2 regions of the Streptomyces sp. NPDC058001 genome follow, and region 2 is predicted to be linked to the other one. Evidence: riboswitches for the same ligand, from Rfam matches in the RefSeq annotation. Region 2 holds a riboswitch; the other holds the start of a gene.
What was found. A riboswitch is a leader RNA that binds a small molecule or an ion and turns the genes downstream of it on or off. The one in region 2 is predicted to bind S-adenosylmethionine.
Positions count from the first base shown of each region.

Region 1 (7,010 bases), on a different contig from region 2:
GTACGCGCTGGCGCACGCCGATTCGGCGGAGACTCTGGTGGGCGCCTCGGGCGCGATCTCGGCGGTGCTCGGCGCCTTCCTCCTCCTCTTCCCCAAGGCGCGGGTCACCAGCCTGTTCCCGTTCCTCTTCTTCCTGCCGCTGCGCTTTCCGGCGTGGGTGGTGCTGCCGTTCTGGGCGACACTGCAATGGCTGGCCGCGCGCCAGGCCCACCAGGGTCCTGGGGTCGCCTATCTGGCGCATGTGGTGGGCTTCTCGCTGGGGTTCCTCTACGCGTGGGGCCGTTTCGGCCGGACGGCTAGAGTGAAACCACCAGCCACGGCCACCGAGGGAGACAGCCAGCCGTGATCACCGCGATCGTGCTCATCAAGACCAGCGTGGACCGTATTCCGGAGATCGCCGAGTCGATCGCCGCGCTGGACAGCGTCAGCGAGGTCTTCTCGGTCACCGGCACCTACGACCTGATCGCCATGGTCCGGGTTCAGGCCCATGACGATCTGGCGGATGTCATCCCCGGCCGTATCAGCAAGATCCAGGGTGTCGAGGGCACGGACACGCATGTGGCGTTCCGTACGTACTCGCAGCACGACCTGGAGGCCGCGTTCGCGATCGGCCTGGACTCCTAGGTCCTCTCCGCCCCTGCCCGACCCTGTCCGACGGGGTTCACTCCCCGGTGTCCGGGACGCAGCGGCCGTCCTCGGTGCGGTAGCTCCACCGGGCGCCCTGGGTGACCAGTTCCCGGACGGCCCGTACGAAACGCTCCACGTGCTCGTCGGGTGTGCCGGCGCCGAAGCTGACGCGGATGGCGTTGAGGGACGGCTCCCCCGGCGCCGCCTCGGGCGCGCCGCACTCGCCGGTGTCCCCCGGGTCCGCGCCCAGGAGCGTGCGGACCAGCGGGTGGGCGCAGAACAGACCGTCGCGTACGCCGATGCCGTACTCGGCGGAGAGCGCCGCCGCGAAGTGCGAGCTGTTCCAGCCGTCGACGACGAAGGAGAGGACGCCCACGCGCGGGGCGTCGTCGCCGAACAGCGACAGGATCCGCACCTCGGGCACCTCGGCGAGGCCCGTGCGCACGGTGTCGATGAGCCGCAGCTCCCGCGCCACGAGCGTGTCGAAACCCGCTTCCTGAAGGGCCGTACAGGCGGAGGCGATGGAGTAGGCGCCGATCACATTGGGCGAGCCGGCCTCGTGCCGGGCGGCGCTGTCGTGCCACTCGACGTCGACACCTCCGTCGGCACGGCGGGCGACCTTGCGTGAGGCACCGCCGCCGGCGAGGTACGGCTCGGCGTCCCGCAGCCAGTCGGCGCGTCCGGCGAGCACACCGGAGCCGAACGGCGCGTACAGCTTGTGGCCCGAGAAGGCGACCCAGTCGACGTCCAACTCCTGTACGGAGACGGGGTGGTGGGGCGCGAGCTGGGCGGCGTCGAGGACGATCCGGGCGCCGTGCGCGTGCGCGGCGGCGGCCAGCTCCCGCACCGGCCACAGCTCGCCGGTCACATTGGACGCGCCGGTGACACAGACCAGGGCGGGTCCCCGTGTGTCACGGTCGGCGAGGGCGCGCTCCAGGGTGCGGACGGCGTCGGCGTGGGTGCGGGGCGCGTCGAGGTAGGTGACGTGGGCCTCGCGCCAGGGCAGCAGCGAGGCGTGGTGCTCGGTCTCGAAGACGAAGACCTGGCAGCCCGCGGGCAGGGCGGCGGCGAGCAGGTTCAGCGAGTCGGTGGTCGAGCGGGTGAACACGACCTGGTCGTCGGCGCGGCAGTCCAGGAAGCGGGCGACGGTCTCCCGGGCGTTCTCGAACAGGTCGGTGGAGAGCTGCGAGAGATATCCGGCGCCACGGTGGACGCTGCCGTAGTAGGGCGCGTAGGCGGCGACGTCGTCCCAGACGCGCTGGAGGGCGGGGGCGCTGGCGGCGTAGTCGAGGGCTGCGTACGTGACCTCGCCCCCGGTGACGAGGGGCACGCTCACCTCACGACCGAGGACGGGCAGCGGCGTACACGTGGTCGGGGCGACGGTGGCGACAGTGGCGACGGACATGGCGAACTCCCGTGAGTGGCAAGCGAGTTGACCGTGCCGTCGGGGCCACGCGACAACGCGGGCCGCACCAGGACGGCACGGGAAAGGGGACGATCACACCGGACTGGGGTGTGGGCGGAGGCGGGGCGCTGCGCCCTATCGCATTCGCTTGCTCACGAGACTGCTCCCTCGACGACCAGGACCCCTGGTGACGCGAGGGGTCCGCGCTTGCCGTAGACCTCGCTGCCTACGACCTGGTCTTCACCCGGGGCACCCCGCCACGGACGGAGGGTTGCCGGACAGCGGGCCGGGGCCGATTCGCCGTCACTCATGACCTGCCGAAATTATGACAGACACGCGGACCGTGGGCCACGCGCGTCCAGATACCGGACCCCTGCGGGGGAGGCTCTCCCCCGCAGGAGCGACCGGTCACTTGGTGGTCGCGTTCACCCAACGCTCCAGGACCCGCCGCGCCGCCCCCGAGTCGATGGACTCGGCCGCACGGGACATCTGGGCACGGATCTGCTCCGTGAGCGACCCGTCCCCCGGCGTCAGAGCGACCAGCGCAGCCGCCGAGTTGAGCAGCACCGCGTCCCGTACGGGCCCGGTCTCGCCGGCGAGCAGCCGGCGGGCGACATCGGCGTTGTACGAGGCATCGGCCCCGCGCAGCGCCTCCACCGGCACCAGTTCGATCCCCACGTCGCGCGGGTCGAACGCCTGCTCACTGACCGCGCCGCCGCGTACGACCCACACCTTCGAGGTCGCGGTCGTCGTCAGCTCGTCCAGACCGTCGTCGCCGCGGAACACCAGCGCCGACGAGCCGCGCTCGGCGAGGACCCCGGCCATGATCGGCGCCATCCGGGCATCCGCGACGCCGGTCGCCTGAGCCTTCACCCGGGCCGGATTGGTCAGCGGGCCAAGGAAGTTGAAGGTGGTCCTGATGCCCAACTCACCGCGGGCCGCCGCCACATGGCGCAGCGCCGGGTGGAACTTCACCGCGAAGCAGAAGGTGATCCCGGCCTCTTCGGCGACCTCGACGACCCGCTCGGGGGTCAGGTTCAGATTGACGCCGAGCTTCTCCAGGACGTCCGACGCACCGCTCGCCGAGGAGGCCGCGCGGTTGCCGTGCTTGACCACCTTCGCGCCGGTCCCGGCGACGACGATCGCCGACATCGTGGAGATGTTGACGGTACGGGCGCCGTCCCCGCCGGTGCCCACGATGTCCACGCTGGGCCCCGGCACCTCGATCACCCGGGCGTGCTCGTACATGGTCCGGACGAGTCCGGTGATCTCCTCGACGGTCTCGCCCTTGGCCCGCAGCGCGACCGCGAACCCGGCGATCTGCGCGTTGGTGGCCTCACCGCGCAGGATCCGGTCCATCGCCCACGCCGTCGCGTCCGCGCCCTGGTCCTGCCCGGACAGAAGCGCGTCCAGGACCCGGGGCCAGGAACGGCCCGCCGTGGTGTCGCCTCCAGCGGGGGTCACAGCGCTCATGGTCGCTCCTGGGTCGTAGACGTTCGTGCCGACAGGGCCACCCTATCCAGCCCCGGAGACAGCGAAGAGCCCCGTCCGGGCAATGGACGGGGCTCTCGCCGTGGCGACCTTCTCAGGTCAGGGCGTCAGGTCAGGGCATCAGTGGTGACCGTGACCGCTGGTGATCTCCTCGTACTCCTCGACCGTCGGCTTCGGGATCTGGCCGTCCTCGCCGTAGTAGCCCTTGGACAGCTTCGCCCGCAGCTTCTGGCCGCGCGAGATCTTGCGCCTGACACCGTTCTCGTCGACCTCGGGGCCGATGGCCTCCGGCTGGTACTGCTCGTGCGCGGTGAGCGTGTGCAGCGTCTGCTGGTTGAGCGGCTCGTGCACCTCGATGAACTCACCGTGCGGCAGGCGCTTGATGATGCCGGACTCGCGTCCGTGCAGCACCTTGTCCCGGTCCCGGCGCTGGAGCCCGAGACAGATCCGCTTGGTGACGATGAACGCGATGACCGGCGCCACGAAGAACGCGATCCGTACGAACCAGGTGATGACGTTGATCGACAGATGGAAGTGCGTGGCGACGAGGTCGTTGCCACCGCCGATCAGCATGACCACGTACCAGGTGATCCACGCGACACCGACACCGGTACGGGTCGGGGCGTTGCGCGGGCGGTCCAGGATGTGGTGCTCGCGCTTGTCGCCGGTGACCCAGGACTCGATGAACGGGTACACCGCGATGGCGACCAGGACCATCGGGAAGATCATCAGCGGGATGAACACACCCAGGGCGAGTGTGTGGCCCAGGAAGTTGATCTCCCAGCCCGGCATGGTGCGGATCAGTCCCTCGGAGAAGCCCATGTACCAGTCGGGCTGCGCGCCGGTGGACACCTGGTCCGGGCGGTAGGGGCCGAGCGCCCAGATCGGGTTGATCGTGACGAGCGCCGAGATGACCGCGATCACACCGAAGACCAGGAAGAAGAAGCCTCCGGCCTTGGCCATGTAGACCGGAAGCAGCGGCATGCCGACGACGTTCTTGTTGGTCCGGCCGGGGCCCGCGAACTGGGTGTGTTTGTGGTAGAAGACCAGGATCAGGTGGCCGACGACCAGGCCGAGCATGATGCCCGGGAGCAGCAGGACGTGCACCGAGTAGAACCGGGCCACGAAGTCGCCGCCCGGGAACTCGCCGCCGAACAGGAAGAACGACAGGTACGTGCCCACGATCGGCACGGACAGGACCGCGCCCTCCATGAAGCGGACACCGGTGCCGGACAGCAGGTCGTCGGGGAGCGAGTAACCGGTGAATCCGGTGAACATGCCGAGGACGAACAGCAGGAAGCCGAACAGCCAGTTGACCTCACGCGGCTTGCGGAACGCACCGGTGAAGAAGACACGCATCATGTGGACGAACATGCCGCCCAGGAAGACCAGCGCCGCCCAGTGGTGGATCTGCCGGATCAGCAGACCGCCGCGGACGTCGAAGCTGATGTGCATCGTCGAGTTGAACGCCTCGGACATCAGCTGGCCCTGGAGCGGGACGTAAGGCCCCGCGTACTCCACCTCGTTCATCGACGGGTGGAAGAACAGCGTCAGATACACACCCGTCAGGATGATGATGATGAAGCTGTAGAGGCAGACCTCGCCCAGCATGAAGGACCAGTGGTCCGGGAAGATCTTGCGCATGTTGGCCTTGGCGAGGGAGTAGATCCCCAGCCGGCCGTCCGCCCAGTCGGCGACGCGCTCGCCCTTGGGTGCCTCGCGGCGGGCGTCGTTCGTCTCGTTCTTCTCAGTACTCATCCGCGCTCCCAGAAGGAAGGACCGACGGGCTCTGCGAAGTCGCGGAGCGCCTCAAGGTATCCGTCCGCGTTCACTCCGATTTCCAGCTGCGGCAGGGCGTGCCCGGCCGGGCCGAAGATGACCCGGGCGCCGTCGGAGAGGTCGAAGGTGGACTGGTGGCACGGGCAGAGGACGTGGTGCGTCTGCTGCTCGTAGAGACTGATCGGGCAGCCGACGTGGGTGCAGATCTTGGAGTAGGCCACGATGCCGTCGTGCGACCAGGCCAGTTCCTGCTTGTCCTTGATGTCCTGCGGCTGGAGCCGGACGATCAACAGGGCCGACTTGGCGATCTCCACCTGGAAGTCGTGGTCGTGCTCCTCCAGGCCCTCGGGCTTGGCGAAGGTGAGCGAGCCGACGGCCACGTCCTCGGGACGCAGCGGCTCGTTCGTGTTCATGTTGACGAGCAGCTTGCCCTTGCGCCACGCGGTGTGCCGGAGCTTGGTCCCGGGCAGCGGGCCCAGGTCGCGCAGCAGCACCACACCGGAGAGCGGCACCAGGGTCAGCGCGCCGAACATGGTGTTGCGGATCAGCTTGCGCCGGCCGAGCGCGGACTCCTTGGCGCCCTGCTTGAAGTCGGCCAGAACCTTGGCCTTGACCTCGGGTTCGGCCGCGATGGGGTGCCGCTCGTCGGCGATCTCCACGTCGGACATCAGGGTGCGGGCCCAGTGGACCGCGCCCGCGCCGATGCAGAACAGCGCAACACCGAGGGTCATGCCCAGCGCGAAGTTCAGCGCGTTGATGTGGCCGATCGGCCACACGTAGATGGACTTCTCCTTGGGGATGCCCACGTACGAGGCGATGAAGCCGACGGCGGCCAGCATCGACAGGGTGAACAGGAAGGCGACGACGCGCTCGGACCGCCTGGCGGCCCGGTCGTCGATGTCCTGGACCCGGTGCTCGTGCGGCGGCAGTCCGGGGTCCGCGAACGGGTTGTCGGTGTCCGCGAGGGCGACGGTCCCGTGGGCGGTGTCCTGCTCAGCCGGCAGGTTCTCTTCTGGAATGTCTTGGCTACTCATGACTTCTTGGCCTTTGCGGTCCGAGCGGCGACCCAGACGGCGACGGCGACCAGCGCGCCGAGTCCGAAGATCCAGGCGAACAGTCCCTCACTGACCGGCCCGAGGCCGCCCAGGTTGAGACCACCGGGGTTCACGGTCTTGTCACCGTTGACGGCGTCGACGTACGCGATGATGTCCTTCTTGTTCTGCTCGGTCATCGTCGTGTCGGGGAAGGACGGCATGTTCTGCGGACCGGTCTGCATGGCCTCGTACATGTGCTTCGGGCTTACGCCCTCCAGACTCGGCGCGTACTTGCCGTGCGTCAACGCACCACCCTGACCGGTGAAGTTGTGGCACTGCGCGCAGTTGGTGCGGAACAGCTCACCGCCGTTGGCGATGTCCGCGCCCGCGGGGTTGTACTGGTTCTCGGTCGGGATCTCGGGGCCGGCGCCGAGCGACGCGACGAACGCCGCGAGCTGGTCGATCTCGGCCTGTGTGTAGATGACCTTCTTCTTGGGCGCCTGCGCGCTCTGCTGCTGGAGCGGCATACGTCCGGTGCCGACCTGGAAGTCGACGGCGGCGGCGCCCACACCGACCAGGGGCGGGCCGTCGGTACTGCCCTGACCGCCGGTGCCGTGGCAGCTCGCGCAGCCCACGGCGTACAGCTTCTTCCCCTCTTCGATGGCGAGGGACTG
Region 1 covers NZ_JBHVQT010000009.1:427,175-434,184, forward strand. Annotated here, with positions in the region: gene ACFVT5_RS24680 (rhomboid family intramembrane serine protease) at 1-346, shown strand, start outside; gene ACFVT5_RS24685 (Lrp/AsnC family transcriptional regulator) at 343-624, shown strand; gene ACFVT5_RS24690 (aminotransferase class V-fold PLP-dependent enzyme) at 662-2,032, opposite strand; SAM riboswitch class IV at 2,231-2,347, opposite strand; gene trpD (anthranilate phosphoribosyltransferase) at 2,441-3,505, opposite strand; gene ACFVT5_RS24700 (cytochrome bc complex cytochrome b subunit) at 3,644-5,281, opposite strand; gene ACFVT5_RS24705 (Rieske 2Fe-2S domain-containing protein) at 5,278-6,336, opposite strand; gene ACFVT5_RS24710 (c-type cytochrome) at 6,333-7,010, opposite strand, start outside.
Region 1: another riboswitch for S-adenosylmethionine. It lies ahead of ACFVT5_RS24690 (aminotransferase class V-fold PLP-dependent enzyme); the one in region 2 lies ahead of ACFVT5_RS09465 (glutathione S-transferase C-terminal domain-containing protein).

Region 2 (7,010 bases):
CCTCGCGGCCGTCATGGGCGGTGACCTCGAAGCGCTTCTGGAGATCCTGCACCCTGATGTGGTCTGGCGATCGGACGGCGGCGGCAAGGTCACGGCGGCGCGGTTGCCCGTCGTCGGCCAGGACAAGGTCGCCCGCTTCGTACAGGGCCTCCTGCGGAGCTTCGACCTGGCGACGGTGCGGCTGGCCGTACATGAGGTCAACGGCGCCACCGGCGTGGTCCTCTCCGCACCGGCGGGCTCGCTGCCCGGGGGCGCGGTGGGAGCGCGGGGCATGGTGTTCGCGTTCACGGTGGACGGTGGACGTATCGCCGAGATCAACGCCGTGATCAATCCGGACAAGCTGCGTCATCTGGATTTCGGCGGCGGTACGGGGGTGTGACCGGCGGCACTGTCACACTCGCGGGGGCTGCGTCGTCCCCCTTGCATGACGATGACGAACAGCAGGCAGCACGTACGGGCCGTGGTTCTCGGGGCGGGCTACGCGGGGCTCATGGCCGCGCTCCGGCTGGCCCCGCACGCCCAGGTGACCCTCATCGACCCCAGCGACCGCTTCACCGAGCGGGTACGTCTCCATGAAGCCGCCGCCGACGCGCGCCGCGAGGTCACCCGACCGCTCGGCGGCTTTCTGCGCTCCACCGGAATCGAGCACCTCGCGGCGCGCGCCACCGCGATCGATCCCGCCGCCCGGACCGTCACCACGGACGACGGCCGCCGGATTCCCTACGACCGGCTGGTCTACGCCCTCGGCAGCCGTACCGCGCCCGCGGGCGAACGCGCGCACACCGTCGAGTCCGCCGCCGCCTTGTACAAGCGACTCCAGGACGGCCCCGGGCGGATCGCGGTCGTCGGCGGCGGGCTGACCGGGATCGAACTCGCCGCCGAACTCGCCGAGGTCCAGCCCCGGTGGGCCGTCAGCCTGCACGCGGGCGGTGAGATCGGCGGCGGGCTTTCCGCGGGTGGCCGGCACCATGTCCGCACGGTGCTGACCGCACGGGGTGTACGGATCGAGGAGGAACAGCACATCGCCCACGCCGACGACATCGACGCGGACGAGGTCGTGTGGGCAGCGTCGATGGTCCCGAACACCGAACTCGCCGCCGAGGCCCACTTCACGCTCGACGCCACCGGCCGTATCGAGGTCGACGGCGCGCTGCGCTCGGTCTCCCACCCGGAGGTCTACGTCGCGGGCGACGCGGCGGCGGCCAGGTCATCGAAGGCCGGCACTTTGCGCATGGCCTGCGCGACCGCCCTCCCCACGGGCTCGCACGTCGCCTCGTCGCTCATCTCGGAGTTCCGTGGCAGGGATCCGCGCCCGCTGAGCTTCCGCTTCCTTATCCAGTGTGTGAGCCTGGGCCGCCACGACGGGCTCGTCCAGTTCGTCCGCGCGGACGACAGCCCGCACGACCGCTTCCTCACCGGCCGCCCGGCAGCCCGGGTGAAGGAACAGGTGCTCCGCTCCACGATCCTCGTACTCCGCCAGGCGTCCCGCCGCCCGTGGGTGGTTCCCCTCACTCCGGGTCTGTCGTAGGCCGCTGTCGTGAGCCGCACTGAGCGACCCGGGAAAATCGGGTCGCCCGCCGCTCGGTGGTTTGCGATCATGCATCGGTTCTGTTCGCGAAGGTGAGGGAGTCGATGCGTGATGTCCGGTGTTCCCGCTGATCCGACCGTGGTGCACCCCATGCCCGACCAGACGCGTGTGGTGCTGTTGCGGCCCCTCGTCACCTCGCCGTTGATCGAGGTCGGTGAGTTCTCGTACTACGACGACCCGGACGATCCGACGACCTTCGAGACCCGCAACGTTCTGTATCACTACGGGCCGGAGAAGCTGGTCATCGGGAAGTTCTGCGCGCTGGGCGAGGGCGTGCGGTTCATCATGAACGGCGCCAACCACCGTATGGACGGCCCTTCCACCTTCCCCTTCCCCATCATGGGCGGCTCCTGGTCGGAGCACTTCGACCTGATCACCGGCCTGCCCGGCCGGGGTGACACGGTGGTGGGCAACGACGTCTGGTTCGGCTACCGGGCCATGGTCATGCCGGGCGTACGGATCGGGCACGGCGCGGTCGTCGCGTCCGGTTCGGTCGTCGTGGACGACGTTCCCGACTACGCGATCGTGGGCGGCAATCCGGCCAAGGTGATCCGCCACCGCTACGACGACACGGACATCGCCCGGCTGTTGGACGTGGCCTGGTGGGACTGGCCGATCCAGCACATCACGGATCATGTACGGACGATCATGTCCGGCAGCGTCGACGCCCTGGAAGCCGCCGCTCCGGGTGGTGCCGGCTGAGGATGAAGCCATCGGCGGCGTCGGCCTGGACGAAGTCGTTGATGGTGGCGGCGACGGTGGCCGGGGAGCCGACGAAGTTCTGCCAGTTGCCGGTCTCGATGACCAGGTCCCGGATGGACTACTTGTTGGCGGCGGCGAGTTCGCGCCACTCGCGGACGGTGGCCAGCGGGTCGTGATACATCCGTACCTGGGCGCGGCCCCGGGCGATGGTGTGCTCCCCGAGATCCGGAGTCCGCTGCTCCGCAGAGTCTCGGCCAATGCCCGGGTGACCACGTCGTGAGACTGCGGACGGCACCTTCTTGACGACTTCACGGAGCGCGATGACACTGGCGGGGACGGTCACGATTGTCAGCGCCCTCCGGGCAGGTTCGCCTGCTCGTGCGGTCATCGGCCCCGGCCCGCTGGCAGGCAACCCTTCCACCGCGACGGGGTGCCCCGGGTGACGACCGGGTCCCGTCGCAGCGGCGGGGCAAGCGTGGTCTCGCGACTCGCGAGCCCCGGATGTGGGACCGGTGGACATGGAATCGCCCTGGAACTGTCTGACGAGGCGCCTGCACATCGATCTGTCGCGCGTCTCCAGCGCCTACTAGTGCGGTTGGGTTCGAGCCCAAGAGAGCCCGACTTGGCGTAAGAGGCCCAACACACAGGCGCAGTCACTCCGTTCCTCCGCCGATGAAGTCAAATGGCGGACGGGGCTTCCTTGTTCTTTCCTGGGAGAGTCATGACCGAGACAGTTTCGCGTTGTTCCAGCGTGGCGGCCCTCTCGTCCCGCCCGCACCGTTTCCGTGGCCGCATCGGCGTCGGTCTCGCCGGCGGCTTCTACCCGGCACCCCACCGCTATCTCCTTTATCTGTCGGCGAGTTGTCCGCGCTCGTTGCGTGTCTCGATCACGCTGGACCTGCTCGGCCTGAAGAAGTCCGTCGCCACCACGGTCCTCGCCGGGCCCGCCGACACACCCGACGCGTTCGCCTCGCTGCGCCGCGCGTACGAGGCCACGTGGCACCACTACGACGGTCCGCTGACCGCGCCCGCGCTGTGCGACCGATGGAGCGGACGCGTCGTCAGCAACCACACACCCGATATCCTCCGTGACCTCGACGGCCTGGCCTTCGACGGGAACGGCGACGGCGCTGACCCGCGCATCACCCCACTGCGCCCGCCGGCCCTTGCCTCCGAGATCGATGCCCTGCGCGACCTCCTCGACCGTGACGTCACTCCGACCGCCGCCCGACCGGAGCGCGTATCGGCGACGCTGGATCTACTGAACCGTCAACTGGCCGACGCGGCCTACGTGTTGGGCGACAAGCTGACGGCCGCCGATGTGGATCTCTGGGTGGCACTCGTCCACCTCGACGCGACCCACACCGTCTCCTCGTACGCCGGTCTCCGCGCCTACGTACAGCGCCTCGGGAATCATCCAGCCTTTCATGGGGCGGTCAGCGCCGTCGGGGTGGGCCACAGGGCGGCGTAGCCCCCGGCCTCCGGGGACGGCCCGCCAGGACACGGCTGCCCGGTCCGGCGGGCGGCCGGTTCAGCGGACCGGCGCTCCCGGACCGAGGGGAATGCCGAGGCTCCACCAGACCAGGAACAGCAGGGTCCAGGCGGTGGTCATCGCGACGGCCAGGGGCAGGGTGTACGAGGTGAGGGTGCCGATTCCCGCGCTCTTCCGGTACCGCTGAAGGAAGCCGAGCGCCATCACGAAGTACGGGCTCATGGGCGTGATGGCGGTCGAGCCCGAGTCGGCGATCCGGAACAGTGCCTGCGTGGTCTCGGCCGGGACCTGGACGAGCATCAGCATGGGCACCAGGACCGGTGCCGCGAGGGCCCACATGGCGGAACCGCTGGTGACCATGATGTTGACCAAGGTCAGCAGCAGCAGGATCAGCAGGAAGACGACCAGGATCGGCATGCCGCTGTGCCGTAGCGCCTGCGCCGCTTCGACGGCCACGACATCGCCGATGCGGGTCCAGTCGAAGTAGGCGAGGAACTGCGCGATGGCGAAGAACAGCACGAGCACCGGCGCCATCTGCTTGACGCCCTCGACCATCAGCTTCGGTACGTCGGCGGGCTTGGCGACCGAGCCCGCCGACGCTCCGTAGACGACACCGACGAGCGCGAACAGGACGGCGACGACAACCGCGATGCCGTCGAGGAGCGGGGACTCGACGATGCTGCCGCCCTCACCACGCAGGGGTGAGGAGTGCGGAAGCACCACGGCGGTCAGCGCCACGAGCGCGACGACGAGGGCGGTCACGGCGCGGCGCAGTGCCGAGCGTTCCCGGTCGCTGAGGTGGAGCGCGCCGATGTCCTCCAGGTCGGCGTCCGGGTCGGGGTCGAGATCGGGCCGCTTGCTGAGGACGAAGCGGGTGACGAGGGTGATGACGGCGGCCAGCACGAGGGAGGACGCGATGTTGAAGAACCAGTTGCTGAGCGGGGAGACATAGGCGTCCTCTCCCCCGGCTATCTTCGCGGCGGCCGTGGTGATCCCGGCGAAGATCGCGTCGTTGGGCGTGGGGATCGGGCTGGCGTCGTAGCCGGAGGCGATGGCGGTGTAGGCGACGACGATGCCGAGGATCGGCGAACGCCCCACCGCGCGGAACGCCAGCCCGCCGAGAGGGACGAGGATGATGTACGCGGCGGCGGACGCGACATGGGCGACCGTACCGGCGAAGGCGACGGCGAACACGACCCAGGACGCGGGCACACGGGAGACGCCGACCTTCATCAACGCGGCGAGGAATCCGCTGCGTTCGGCCACGGCGACACCCATGATGACCACGACGATCGTCGCCATCGGCGGAAACGAGGCGAAGTTGCTGATCATCGTGGAGACGGCCATCGCGAGACCGTCGCCGCTGAGCAGGTTCTGTACGGCGACGGTCTTGCCGTCCTCGGGAGAGATGACGTCCACGTCGAGCGCGGCCAGGACGGCGCTCGCGACGGCGAGGACCCCGGAAAGGATCCAGAACAGCCAGAACGGGTGCGGAAGGGCGTTGCCCGCGCGTTCGATCACGGCCATCGCCCGCACGATGCGGGGTAGTTGGGGCTCGGGCGGCTGGGGCGACGCCTGTGGTCTCGCGGGGCTGGGGACGGACATGACGGCTCCGAACGAGGTGGGCGCCCGCGCGGAAGCGGGCGTGTGGGAAGGAAAAGAGCTGGGGGTGCCCGGGGGGCCTGCTGGGGTGCGGGCGGGACTCAGTGCCGTGGGGAGAGCGGCAGTTTGTAGTTCTTCACGAACTGCCACAGGACCTCGTGCGCCTCGATGGTCTGCGTGGTGTAGCCACCGCCGCTGTAGCTGTCGGCGCCCGGCCAGGTGTGGCCGCCTCCGGTGACCGCGATGTGCCGGACCTGCGTTCCGTTGGCACAGCCCACCCAGCGGGAGACGGTGATGTCGGGTTCGGTCACCCGGTCGGGCAGGCGCGCGGCGCAGCCGTCCCTGCGAGCCCAGGCGGCGACCCAGTCGGGCACGGCGGGCAGACCCCGGTCCTCGTCGCCGGTGTACGGGATGGTCGCGTCGCCGGTGCCGTGGAAGTCGATGACCGGTACGGGCCGGGTCGGTCGGCAGTCGGCGCCGGTCTCGGGGTAGAAGGCGCCGGCCACGGGGGCGACGGCGGTGATGCGGTCGGCCATGCGGCAGGCCAACAGGCCGGTGAATCCGGCGCCGTTGGACTTCCCTGTCGCGTAGACGCGTCGGGTGTCGACGCACAGGGTGTCTTCGAGTGCGGTGAGCAGGTCGGCGGTGAAGGCGACGTCGTCCACGCCGGGCGCGGCGTAGGGCGCGCCCTGCCATGCCTGCCGGTCGCCGTCGCCGGTGCCGATGACGCCGTTGGGGTAGGCCACGACGGCGGGCAGTGTGGAGAGTTTCGAGAACTCCTCTGTCCCGGCACCGGTGTTGCCGCGCCCGTGGAAGGCGAGGACGACCGGCCAGGCGCGGTGACTCGTGTAGCCGTCGGGCAGATGAAGCTGGTAGGTGCGCTCGATACCGCCGCTGGTGAGGGAGTTCAGGCGACTGGTGCCCGGCTGTTGGGGTGCCGGTGTGCGGCACCCGTCCGAACGGGCCGATGTGGCGCTCCGGTCGGGAGCGGGGGCGGCGTGAGCCGGTGCGATCAGGGCGGTGAGGGTCGTGACCGCGGTCAGGAGTGCGGCGGTGAGGGTGCGTCCGGCACTGGCGCGTGCCGCGCCGGAGTCGGGTGGTGCGTCGGCGTCGAGGGGCACGTCGGAATCGAGTCGTGTGGTGCCTTTCATGGCAGGCTCCTTCCGCCGGTCGCGTCCCGGCGGCCGGCTGAATGCGTCAAGGCGGATGAGGGTGCTCCTGTCCGGCGGGGTGGCCCGGAGGGTGGGAGTGGCGGGGGCCCGGGTTCAGGCGTCCAGCCATTGGGTGACGAATGCGGCGACGCGGGCGACGGCGGTGTCCACGATGGCCTGGCCGTCGCGCGCTGTGGCGTGCCGGGGATCGCCGAGCACACCGTTGGCGGTGAGGTGGTCGTAGCGCACGGTCAGGGTGGGGTGGCCGGATGTGCGGGACAGCCGGGCGAGCGGGGTGAGTCCGGTGGTGGAGGTGGTGCCCGCGGCGAGGCGGTCGGTGTGTACCAGGTGGGGTGCCAGGTGGAGCAGCTGTGCCGTCTCGGCCTCGCCGCTGTGTCCGTGGACTTCACTGACCGCCATGTCGGCGACCACGTCCGACGCCAGAGCGGTGAGCGGGGTCCAGGCGAACTGGAGA
Region 2 covers NZ_JBHVQT010000003.1:601,749-608,758, reverse strand. Annotated here, with positions in the region: gene sigJ (RNA polymerase sigma factor SigJ) at 1-379, shown strand, start outside; gene ACFVT5_RS09480 (NAD(P)/FAD-dependent oxidoreductase) at 425-1,528, shown strand; gene ACFVT5_RS09475 (CatB-related O-acetyltransferase) at 1,640-2,290, shown strand; partial or broken gene ACFVT5_RS09470 (F420-dependent methylene-tetrahydromethanopterin reductase) at 2,280-2,510, opposite strand; SAM riboswitch class IV at 2,628-2,772, shown strand; gene ACFVT5_RS09465 (glutathione S-transferase C-terminal domain-containing protein) at 3,012-3,761, shown strand; gene ACFVT5_RS09460 (AbgT family transporter) at 3,822-5,387, opposite strand; gene ACFVT5_RS09455 (alpha/beta hydrolase family esterase) at 5,486-6,535, opposite strand; gene ACFVT5_RS09450 (creatininase family protein) at 6,650-7,010, opposite strand, start outside.